Regions from separate parts of the Providencia rustigianii genome, predicted to be linked through region 2. Evidence: predicted binding sites of a transcription regulator. Region 2 holds the regulator's gene; each other region holds the start of a gene.

Region 1 (4,276 bases), 850 kb from region 2:
AACTACTTAGCATCAGGTAATCTAGTTGCAGGCAGCCCGCGAGTTGTTAGAGACATTCTGACTGTCATGAAAGATGAGTTATCTGAAGCGTTAAAACGCTAATTGATAATGACGAACAAGGGCGCAGAGTGAGAACTTTGCGCCCTTGTTGTTTTTCACGCACTAACCTTTAGCTTCTACTTTAGGTCTAATAAATAACGCAGGCACGGCCAATATAGCCATCAAGAAAAATACCACACCATGCTGCTGTGGGACCCGCTCATAAATATAGCCAACCATAATGGTAATGATTGCCAACCCGCCTCCCATAGCCAATGCAGAATAAGCACCTTGTAATGGAATAATTTCATTCTCTTTACGGGCACTAATAAAGCGCATTGCAGCCAAATGGCAGACCGTAAACGTACCACTATGAAGAATTTGCACCATCACCAACACGGGCAATGAAGTAAATGCTCCCATCATACTCCAGCGAATAATTCCACAGGCTGCGGATAGTAATAGTAAGTTACGCGCACTCCAGCGGCGGAATAAACGGTGACTTAACATAAAAACGATGACTTCGGCGACGACACCAAGAGACCATAAATTACCTATGACTAAATCTGAATATCCCGCTTCTTTCCAGTACAGCGAAGCAAAACCATAGTAAGCCGCATGAGCTCCTTGCAGTAAGCTGACACAAACTAAAAATTTAACGACGTTTTTATCGGCAATCAGCTGTTTAAAAGAAACTTTGCTGACACCATCAGTTTTTGCTGCCCCAGCAGGCATAATGGCAGGTTTTAGTAGCGTTCCTAATAACATTGCAGCGCAACTGATAATCAGTGCGACCATGATAGATTTATGCCCCCAGACTCCTGACAAATATCCCATCAACGAAGATCCAATAATAAAAGCGATGGAACCCCAAACACGAATTTTGCCATAGTCAAAGGTAAATTGCTTTTGCCATGCTCCCGCAAGAGAGTCCCCTAAAGGAACCATTGGAGCAAAGAAAAGATTAAATCCAATCATTACAAATAGTAACCAAGCCCAATGAGAGCCAAAGGCAAAACCAATAGAAAAAATAAGAGACAGTGTGGCCAGCAGCCGTAACGCAAGAATTAATTTTGATGGCTCTTTGACTAAAGGGGTAATGAACATCGCACCAAGAAAACGAGCTGCTAACCCGATACCCAACAATACCCCAATCATTTCAGCATCAATACCCTCACCTTGTAGCCATACCGACCAAAAAGGTAAGAAAATACTGTAAGCAAAAAAGTAGGTAAAATAATCAATCGCTAACCAGCGCGTTGATGGGATAACCATCACTCCTCCCTTATTTTCAAATCGCCACCATCTTCGGTGGTGGTTTAGGACCGACAACAAAAAACCCGCTTTACGAAAGTAGAAGCGGGTTTAGATAACTAATTTAGATTAAGTTATAAGTAAATTGCCATTATGCGTAAACTGGGTATTTTTTACAGATAGCTAATACTTTCTGTTTAACCGCTTCAATGGTCGCTTCATCATTGATGTTGTCCAGAATATCACACATCCAGCCTGCTAGCTCGCGCGCATCAGCTTCAGTGAAACCACGACGAGTAATCGCAGGGGAACCGATACGAACACCGGAAGTCACGAATGGGCTCTTAGGATCGTTAGGCACGCTGTTTTTGTTCACTGTGATATTAGCACGACCTAATGCAGCATCCGCATCTTTACCTGTAATATCTTTGTCAACTAAGTCAACTAAGAACAGGTGATTTTCAGTACCGCCAGAAACAACTTTGAAGCCGCGATTTTGGAACACTTCCACCATTGCTTTCGCATTTTTAGCAACTTGTTGTTGGTAAATTTTGAACTCTGGTTCCATTGCTTCTTTCAAAGCCACCGCTTTACCTGCAATAACGTGCATCAGAGGACCACCCTGAGAACCAGGGAATACAGCTGAATTCAGTTTTTTATACAGATCTTCATCACCGCCTTTAGCTAAAATCAGACCACCGCGTGGACCTGCTAAAGTTTTGTGTGTTGTTGTCGTAACAACGTGAGCATGTGGCACTGGGTTAGGATAAACACCCGCAGCAACCAAACCTGCAACGTGCGCCATATCGACGAATAAATAAGCGCCAATACTGTCTGCAATTTCACGCATTTTTGCCCAATCAACGACACCAGAATAAGCGGAGAAACCGCCGATGATCATTTTTGGTTGGTGTTTTTTAGCTTGGGCAGCGATATCGTCATAGTCGATTTTACCGCTTTCATCGATGCCATAAGGAACGATGTTGTAGAGTTTGCCGGAGAAGTTGACTGGGGAACCGTGAGTTAAGTGGCCACCGTGAGCAAGATTCATCCCTAATACAGTGTCACCCGGTTGCAGCAGAGCCATATAAACAGCAGCGTTAGCTTGTGAACCTGAGTGTGGTTGTACGTTTGCGTAGTCAGCACCGAACAACTCTTTTGCACGGTCAATCGCTAATTGCTCAACCACGTCAACGAATTCACAACCACCGTAATAACGTTTAGTTGGGTAACCTTCCGCATACTTATTGGTTAGCTGAGAGCCTTGAGCCTGCATGACTCGTGGACTTGTGTAGTTTTCAGAAGCAATTAATTCAATATGTTCTTCTTGACGTTCTACTTCTTTTTCCATTGCTTCCCACAGTTGTGGGTCGTAATCTGCAATATTCATTTCACGCTTTAACATTCGCTTCTCCTGCCTCAGCAATTCAATAAGGTAACAATCAAATCAACTTAATGACCCACAGTGTAAACTCTTTTTCGTCGTTGAGATAGCCCCTAAGGAAAAATACGCGCAAACGATTGCATAAATTTTTTTGCGTTCAGATCCCTTTAATCAACACACTATATAATAGTGCTTATTTCAATAATTCCGAGATGAATATCTAGTTTTGTTAACCACCTCTAATTATGTGGCTATTTCTGTAACTTTTTATGCATTTGATTATTTACATTTATCCTCAAATATTATAAGTTGCATATAAAATACATGTTTATAAATTCATTAAATCATGAAAATAATTCAGGAGTACCTGCATGCTTGATCAACAAACCATCGCCACGATTAAATCTACCATCCCCGCTATTGCTGCTACTGGGCCAAAACTTACTGCACATTTCTATGAAAGAATGTTTAAGCAGCATCCTGAGTTAAAAGATATTTTTAATATGACTCATCAAATCAATGGGGAACAGCGAGAAGCTCTGTTTAATGCGATTTGCGCTTATGCTATTCATATTGAAACCCCTGAAGCATTAATTGGTGCGGTGGAAAAAATTGCGCAAAAACACGTCAGCTTAAATATTAAGCCTGAGCACTATCCTATCGTGGGGGAAAATTTACTCGCAGCAATTGATGAACTACTCAGCCCTGGACAAGAAGTCCTCGATGCTTGGGGCAGAGCTTATGGCGTACTCGCGGATATTTTTATTAATCGTGAGGCTGCTATCTATCATGAAAATGCTGAAAAATCTGGAGGCTGGGATGGTTTACGAGAATTTAAAGTTACCCGTAAACAAGCTGAAAGCTCGGTGATCACCAGTTTTGAATTTACGCCTGTCGATGGAAAAGCTGTTGCAGATTATCGTCCGGGGCAATATATCACTATTTATCTCAATGAAAATAGCTTTGAAAATCAAGAAATACGTCAATATTCACTCACCACAGCCCCAAACGGTAAAACCTACCGAATTGCCGTAAAACGTGAAGAGCAAGGTATTGTTTCTGGTTTCTTACACCAAGAATTAAATGTCGGCGATATTGTTCGATTAGCCCCACCATGCGGGGATTTTTTCATTGATGTCGATAGCCAAACACCGGTCACTTTAATCTCAGCTGGCGTAGGTTTAACCCCTATGTTGAGCATGCTTAATCACTTAACTGAGCAGCAACATCAAGCTCCGGTGAATTGGTTACATGCAGCAGAAAATGGCACGGTTCAAGCCTTTAGCGATGAAATAAAACAGCTCATGGAACAACACCCTCAAGGACATTATGCCGTGTGGTTTAATCAACCTCTCCCTCAAGATCTCGAAGGGAAAGATTATCATTTCCGTGGGTTGCTAAACTTAGCGCATGTAAAAGACAACGTATTACAGCCTAATATGCAGTTCTATTTCTGCGGGCCTGTGGGCTTTATGCAGTATGTAGGAAAACAATTAGTTGAGATGGGTGTTGCTGAAGAGAATATCCATTATGAATGCTTTGGGCCACATAAGGCTCTACCACTAAATTAATGATAGTTTCATTGTTAATTTGTTGTTT
Region 2 (4,276 bases):
CTCGCCACGCTGGAACATCTCAACAATAATATCGCATCCACCAACTAATTCACCATCGACCCATAGTTGTGGGAATGTTGGCCAATTGGCGTATTTTGGTAACTCTGCACGGATATCTGGATTCTGTAAAATATCAACGTAAGCAAAACGCTCACCACAAGAAGATAGAGCTTGCACTGCTTGAGCAGAAAAGCCACAGCTTGGCAGCTTTGGCGAGCCTTTCATATATAATAAAATTGGATTTTCTTTAACTTGGCGCTCAATTTTTTCAATTGTTGTCATTTCTAATTCCTAAAGCATGGGTGCTGATTTTGTAGTCAATTAGCAGTATTACCCGCCTCTTTATATACCGAAATCATTAACTGGAATGACTTCTCGGCACTGTTAAAACATCGTAAACAGCTCAGTGATAGTTTCATACAATATGCCAGTTTTGTAAGGTGATTACTATAGCACTCCTACTTGCTTCACTCAAAAGGTGAAAAGCTGCGTACATTGGTTCTCTTTTGCAAATGTCTATTTTACTGCGCTGTTTTTACAGTGTAATTATGGTTGTTGTTTGTTAATATATTAGCAAATTAATAACACTGAATGCTTTTCCATACTCAATAAAAGCTAAAAGTGGAGAGGTTGCCGAGATAAAACTTGAATATACCCAACAAAAACTTAGTCATTAATAGCATCATGGGATAGGCTTTTTATTCTTAAAAGTTGTATCCTATGATAATAATTAAATGATATATCAAACAGCATAATACGACGTTAACGTTTTAGCTGTAATAATAGAAGTAAGAACAATTTCAGCTCATTTTACGAGCAAACACCCTAAATATTGAATAAAAGCAATCAAGGAGTACGCAATGTCTTTTGAATTACCAGCTCTACCGTATGCTAAAGATGCTTTAGAACCTCATATCTCTGCAGAGACCTTAGAATATCACTACGGTAAACACCATAATACTTATGTTGTTAACCTGAACAACCTAATCAAAGGGACTAAATTTGAAGGTTTGTCTTTAGAAGAAATCATTAAAACTTCTGAGGCTGGTGTATTCAATAACGCCGCTCAAGTTTGGAACCACACTTTTTATTGGCACTGCTTAGCCCCTAATGCAGGTGGCGAACCTACTGGCAAAGTTGCAGAAGCAATCAATAAAGCATTCGGTTCTTTTGCTCAGTTCAAAGAGCAATTCACAGATGCTGCTATTAAAAATTTTGGCGCAGGTTGGACTTGGTTAGTTAAAAAATCTGATGGTAGTCTAGCTATCGTTAATACATCTAACGCAGCAACACCAATTTCTGGTGATGATAAACCTATTTTGACTGTTGATATCTGGGAACATGCTTACTATATCGACTACCGTAACGCACGTCCAAAATACTTAGAAAACTTCTGGGCGCTGGTTAACTGGAAATTTGTTGAAGAAAATCTGGCTTAATTGTAGTTCAGATCTAAAATGATTAAGGGCGAGTATCATACTCGCCCTTAATTGTTTTTCACCTTCAATGGTGGTGAAAAAAGAAATCAAAAAATATGTACGGCAAAAAGAATAATTACAACTAAAGAGCCCATTGCCGCCATTAATCCATATTTAAAATCTGTATCCATGAGTTCCTCTCATTTAAAGTAAAGAAGTTGAAGTAATATTAACCATGCCAATACAACGGTTAATTTAGTATACATCCACAAAAATGCAAAACCAGTGCTTATGTCACATGTTATAACATCAATTATTTCTTTCGTTTTTGCGCTAGATCAGACAAAATCGATAACAAATCGCTAAATTATTGCTTGTAAAGGGTCAATGCATCAATATGCAGGTAATTATTTAACTAGAATTCTTTTAGAGACCAAGTCTGGTCAGGAGTTTTTTCTTCCCATGGCAACGATTAAAGATGTGGCGAAGCGTGCTGGCGTCTCCACCACAACCGTCTCCCATGTTATCAACAAGACGCGTTTTGTCGCTGATGATACAAAGACAGCCGTTTGGGCTGCCATCAAAGAGCTTAATTATTCACCAAGTGCGGTTGCCCGTAGTTTAAAAGTCAACCATACAAAGTCTATTGGCTTACTGGCAACATCAAGTGAAGCGCCCTATTTTGCTGAAGTTATTGAGTCGGTAGAAAATAGTTGCTATGAAAAAGGCTATACCCTAATTTTATGTAACTCCCATAGTAATTTAGGTAAACAAAAAGCCTATCTGCAAATGTTAGCGCAAAAGCGTGTTGATGGCTTATTGGTGATGTGTTCCGAATACCCTGACACTCTTATCAGTATGCTGGAAGACTATCGCAATATCCCCATGGTCGTAATGGATTGGGGTACATCTCGAGGCGACTTTACAGATAGTATTATTGATAACTCTTTCCATGGTGGTTATCTTGCTGGGCGTTACTTAATTGATCGAGGTCATCGTGACATTGGAGTGATCCCTGGCTCCCTTGAAAGAAACACCGGTATAGGGCGGCTTACTGGCTTTAAAAAGGCCATGGAAGAAGCCAAGGTTACCCTAAGAGATGAATGGATCGTTCAAGGGGATTTCGAACCAGAATCCGGCTATAAAGCCATGATGCAAATTTTAAGTAATAAGCATCGCCCTACTGCCGTCTTCTGTGGTGGGGATATTATGGCGATGGGAGCCATCTGCGCTGCTGATGAAATGGGCTTGCGCGTCCCTCAGGATATTTCCATTATTGGTTATGATAATGTGCGTAATGCTCGTTATTTTACCCCTGCATTGACTACCATCCATCAGCCTAAAGAGCGTTTAGGGCAGATGGCATTTACGATGTTGCTCGACCGTATTGTTAATAAACGCGAAGATGCACAGACGATTGAAGTTCATCCTCGCTTAGTTGAGCGTCGCTCTGTCGCGGATGGTCCATTTATTGATTATCGTCGATAAGGATGTCTTATTCAGGACGATAACCATTCAGCGTTGAGGGTTTCACTATCGCCAAGATAATCCAGTAACCAACTCAACGCTGGAGAAGGATTATTCTCTACCCAAGTTAAACAACAAGGGCTCGATGGAAATGGTTGTGATAGCTTTAACTCCACCAACTTCCCTTGTTCACATAATGGTGCTGCACGGTGTTCCGGTACCATTCCAACGCAAAGACCATTCATCAAACAAGTTAATCCACTCTCCCAGTATGGCACCACTAAGCGCCGCTGGTTATCCAGTGCCCATGTATCTCTTTTAGGTAAACTACGTGATGTATCCTCTAAACATAAGCTAGGATATTGACGCATTTGGTCATCAGAAAGCTTGTTTTCAATTTGAGCTAAGGGATGATCAGGACTAGCAACACAGCGCCAAGACATAAATCCCATATCACGAAAACTGTAACGCTCACCAATTGGAGACGCGCGTGTAGCACCGATAGCCACATCCACACGCCCATCAGCTAAGGCATCCCATACCCCATTAAAAACCTCAGGGTGAATAAATAATTCGATGTCAGGAAAATGTCGATAAAAATCCAAGATCAATTGCTCTGTTCGCTGTGGTTTAACAATACAATCCACAGCAATACTGAATTGCCCACGCCAGCCATTTGCCACTTGCTGACACATATGGCGGGTATCAGTCATTTTTTTGATAACTGATCGTCCTTCCTTGATAAAGATAACACCCGCTTCAGTGAGCACAACATCACGATGGCGTCGTTCAAATAGAGGTACAGCAAGCCACTCCTCAATTTGCTTTACAGTATAACTGATTGCAGAAGGCACACGATGCAGCTCTTCGGCGGCACCGCTAAAACTTCCCGTTCGAGCAACAGCATCAATTACTTCAAGTGCATGCGCTGACCACATACGCGTTCCTTTCAAAATATTTGATAACAGAGTCCAAATATTACCGTTTCACAATGTAAAAAAACAGCCTATACAATAAGATAATCGTTAACATTATTTCAAATATTAATTAAGTAAAATACTATGACCAATACTGCGACAAAAAACTCTTCCGGTTTTCTGATTTACCTTGCAGGGTTAAGCATGCTAGGTTTTTTGGCCATCGATATGTATCTGCCTGCCTTTGGTGCTATGCAAACATCCCTGAATACAACTGAAGGTGCTATCAGCGCTTCACTCAGTATTTTTTTAGCTGGTTTTGCTTTTGCTCAACTAGTGTGGGGGCCCCTTTCAGATAAATTAGGTCGTAAGCCAATTCTGATCGCTGGATTATCACTATTTATTATTAGTTGCCTCGGAATGTTGTGGGTTACAGATGCAACTCAATTGTTAATACTGCGCTTTTTACAGGCT
Region 3 (4,276 bases), 1.1 Mb from region 2:
ACGAACCGTATAGTTAGCAAACTGTAATGGCTTTTTCTTCAAAAAGAGCCGACTGAATCTCTTCATCAGCCACAGCCAGCAGAAGCGTAAAAGTAGCAAAGCAAAATAAATAATCACTACCGCCGCAAACAGCATCCACGTTTCAACGCTCGGGTCTAACTCTGCTTGAATAACTGACGTTTCCCAGATCCCCGGCAATTGTAAACCGAGCATGATAAAGACTAATCCGTTGAAAACGAATTCAAGCATCGACCACACATTATCCGCTCGTAAACGCATAGCTAAAGGCGCATTGCGGATCACGCCGGATTTTGTAATTGTCATACCTGCGGCGACTGCCGCCAAAATACCAGAAAAACCGATATGCTCTGCAATCATATAGGATGCAAATGGCAGCAATAACATAAAGACGATTTGAGTCGCAGGATCATCCCCACTCCAGCGGCTCATCAAACGAAGTGATTTACTGTATAGCCAAGTAACTGCAACCCCAGCTAGCAAGCCACCGACAGCCACTTTAAAGAATTCAATAGTGACCTCAGATACACTGAAGACCATGGTTCCCATGGCAATGGCTACCGCAAATTTTAGTGCGACTAGCCCTGAAGCATCATTCATTAATGCTTCACCTTCCAGCACACTCATCATGCGCTTAGGAATGCGCCCTTTCCCGACAATAGAGGATAAAGCAACCGCATCCGTTGGTGAAAGTACCGCTGCCAATGCGAACGCGGCAATTAACGGAATACCCGGCATCAACCAATAAATTAAATAGCCAATCCCCACGACGGTCACAAGAACTAAAACCAAAACCAAAATGAATATTTCCCGCCCATTCTGGAAAAACTCGCGAGTTGGGGTTTTCCATCCGTCAACAAACAGCAATGGCGGGATCAACAGAACCATAAACAGTTCAGGGTCAAAAGTGACATGCAACCCAAATTGAGGCCATGCTAATAAAGCACCAATGGCGATTTGAATCAGAGGAAGGGGAATACGGATGGGAAGGACTTTCGTCACAACGCCAGAAACAGAGACAGCCAAGATCAAAATAAGAATAGTAAAGAAAATTTCCATGTTGCCCTTACTTATTGACTCAATGCATACCCTAAATAATGCAACTTAAAGTATAACGCGATAGCCCAAATTTTGCCTGCCGCCGCATAGTAAGAGATAGCACCGTCCAGACCATGATGTTTTCAATCAAGGCAGTAAGTAGCCGAATACATGTTATTTCACCTAATTTACAGCCTTATCTATATTCTATCCTCAACCAGCTATCTGACGGGAAAATAATTTGCACTTTGAGATTAATCGCCATAATCCATTAAAGGGTGGCAAATGCTGCCACCCCATAACTAGAATTACCTTTAAATTGCTAAGCCCGCAGCATAAAACGCTACCAAAAGAACCGCAATAACAACACTTCCGATGTTCAGCTTGCGCCATTCACCAGCAAAAATACGCCCGATAACTAGCGCAGCAAAACCTAACATGATGCCCGTAACAATATTACAAGTTAATACGATGAAAACTGCGCACAGTAAGCCAGACATAGAATCAACGAAATCGTCAAAATCTAACTTAGACACATTGCTCAGCATCAGCAAACCAACATACATCAACGCAGGTGCCGTTGCATAAGCTGGAACCAAATAAGATAGCGGTGATAAGAACAAGATAAATAAGAATAAAACGCCAACAACAACCGCGGTTAAGCCTGTACGACCACCTGCTGCGGTACCTGCGGCAGATTCAATATATACCGCTGCGGGAGAAGCCCCGATAGCACCAGCGAAAATGCTACTCACCGAGTCCGCAGTTAATGCTTTTCCACCATCAATAATTTGGCCGTCTTTATCTAGCAGATTCGCTTGTCCTGCAACTGCACGAATAGTTCCCGTCGCATCGAAAACTGCCGTCATCACTAATGCCAATACGCTTGGTAATACCGCTGCCTGTAATGCGCCCATGATGTCCATACTAAACATCAGAGACAAGCCATCTTCACCCAGCGATGGCAACTTGAAAAAGCCTTGATATTTTACTGCCGGATCAAAAATCAAACCGATAATTGAGATGGCAATAATGACCAATAAAACCCCACCTGGAACACGGCGTTTCTCTAAGCCAAAAATAACCGCTAAGCCAATCAGTGACATTAAAACAGGGAAAGAGGTAAATTCACCCAGCGCCACAGGCAAGCCGGCATTTGGGTTTTTAATTACTAAGCCCACACCGGTTGCTGCGATCAACAATAAAAATAATCCGATGCCGATACCCGTACCATGGGCAACCCCCATTGGCATATTACGTAAAATCCAGCTACGAATACCTGTTACAGAGATAAGAGTGAATAAGCACCCCATTAAGAATACTGCGCCTAAAGCCACAGGAATACTAATGTGCTGACCCAGAACCAAACTAAACGCGGTAAATGCTGTTAATGAGATTGCACAACCAATCGCCATCGGCAGATTTGCCCACAAGCCCATTAATAGGGAACCGAAACCTGCCACTAAACAGGTTGCAATAAATACCGCTGTTGGAGGAAAACCTGCTTGTCCTAACATACCCGGTACGACAATAACCGAGTAAACCATCGCTAAAAATGTTGTTAATCCCGCAATGATTTCGCGGCGTACTGATGAGCCACGCGCTGTTATCTTAAAATATGAATCCAACTTGCAATTGGATGACGCCTGCTGGCTTGCCATGGTCTACCTCTATTATTAATTTTCGAAAGTAATCTATGCCACTAATTTTACTATACAATTTTTATTGTCTAGTTATTTTCACCGACTCACTAAAAACCACGTAAACGATTACTTTTTTAATAAAGTTAACTGAACCGACATATTTTTCGATACAAAATCATGTACTGGATACAGCGCGCAATCGTTTGGCTTTTTGAATAAAATGCGGCAAATTGTGAAGGGCGTAATTATCGTTCTAAAGCGGTGGGTTAATCAAGTGTTTTATGATGCCCATAACAGCGACTAAAAACGTAAACAACGCGACTATCCCTCACAAAAAACAAGCAAATATACTTATTACTCTTCCTTATATACTCTTTGTTTAAATACAATTTTGATTATCTTGCTAGTATTCTCAATCCAAATTTGTTTATTTAAATAAATCATTTTTATAACGTATTATTTTTAATATTTATTAAATAAAAATTAAAAATAATATTACTTTATATAAACAATAACGCTTTTATTAATCCATTTAATTTTTAAAATAAAAATGTCAATTATTACTTCATTATTTAAAGCATCCGAAAAAAGAATTGTAATTCTTTTTTTCCTATTTCTACTCATTTATCTTTTACCTGGGATTTATGCTCATAGCCCATGGAAGCAAGATGAAAACTACAGTTTTGGTATTATCCAAACGATGTATGAAACAGGAAACTGGCTAGTCCCGACGAACGCAGGTGAACCTTTTATGGAGAAGCCCCCAATATACTATTGGGTAGCGACCCTGACTGCACATTTATTCTCCGGTATCATGCCACTTTATGATGCCGCTAGAAGCGCAACACTCATTTTCTCCATAATCAATTTTTCATTTTTTGTTTTACTTGCTCGTCGTTTTTTTAACGCAAAAAATTTATCCGACTCACGAATTTGGATTGCATTTGCTTTATATGCCTGCGCTCCAGGAATATTACGTCACTCCCATGAAATGTTCACTGATGTGGCATTAATGGCGGGAGCAACCATCGGTTTATATGGGTTATTAGGGCTAATTCAACAACAAAAAATTATCGCATCTACTTGCTGGTTATCTCTTGGAACAGTTATTACAATGCTGTCAAAAGGGATATTTATTCCCGGTGTGCTATGGATTAGCTTATTTTTAGCCCCCATATTCCTAACTGAATGTCGACGAAAACAATTTTGGATACCCACCATAATTGCAGGGGCTGTCGCATTATTATTAATTCTTCCATGGCCAATTATTCTTTATCTAAAGCACCCTGAGCTATTCGTAACCTGGTTTTGGGAAAATAATATTGGGCGTTTCTTGGGCTTTTCTGTTGAAAAATTAGGCGCAAAAGCCAACCATACCCGAATACCTGCGGCGATTGCCTTTTTTGCCCTACCTTCAGGTCTGTTAGCGACCGCTTATTTTCTTCGAAATCCACTCAAACGCCTTTTCGATAAAAATGAGTATTTGGTCACTATTTTTCCATTACTGGGTATTGTATTTTTGCAGCTATCCGCCAGTGGTCGAGCGCTCTATTTATTGCCGTTTATTGCACCAATGG

The links. The regulator PurR, encoded in region 2, represses purine synthesis genes. The targets are predictions, from matches to a motif close to CANGCAAACGTTTGCNTG.
Region 1: a site for PurR is predicted at 2,804-2,821, ahead of glyA (serine hydroxymethyltransferase). Genes of this name have one in related genera too.
Region 3: a site for PurR is predicted at 2,892-2,909, ahead of EL244_RS02795 (NCS2 family permease). Genes of this name have one in related genera too.

What each region holds. Positions count from the first base shown of each region.
Region 1 covers NZ_LR134396.1:2,542,147-2,546,422, forward strand. Annotated here, with positions in the region: gene suhB (inositol-1-monophosphatase) at 1-102, shown strand, start outside; gene EL244_RS11730 (3-phenylpropionate MFS transporter) at 163-1,314, opposite strand; gene glyA (serine hydroxymethyltransferase) at 1,445-2,698, opposite strand; gene hmpA (NO-inducible flavohemoprotein) at 3,049-4,248, shown strand.
Region 2 covers NZ_LR134396.1:1,696,710-1,700,985, reverse strand. Annotated here, with positions in the region: gene EL244_RS07850 (Grx4 family monothiol glutaredoxin) at 1-282, opposite strand, end outside; gene sodB (superoxide dismutase [Fe]) at 861-1,439, shown strand; gene purR (HTH-type transcriptional repressor PurR) at 1,881-2,906, shown strand; gene punR (DNA-binding transcriptional activator PunR) at 2,918-3,823, opposite strand; gene punC (purine nucleoside transporter PunC) at 3,947-4,276, shown strand, end outside.
Region 3 covers NZ_LR134396.1:619,294-623,569, reverse strand. Annotated here, with positions in the region: gene EL244_RS02800 (Na+/H+ antiporter) at 1-1,077, opposite strand, end outside; gene EL244_RS02795 (NCS2 family permease) at 1,371-2,717, opposite strand; gene EL244_RS02790 (ArnT family glycosyltransferase) at 3,250-4,276, shown strand, end outside.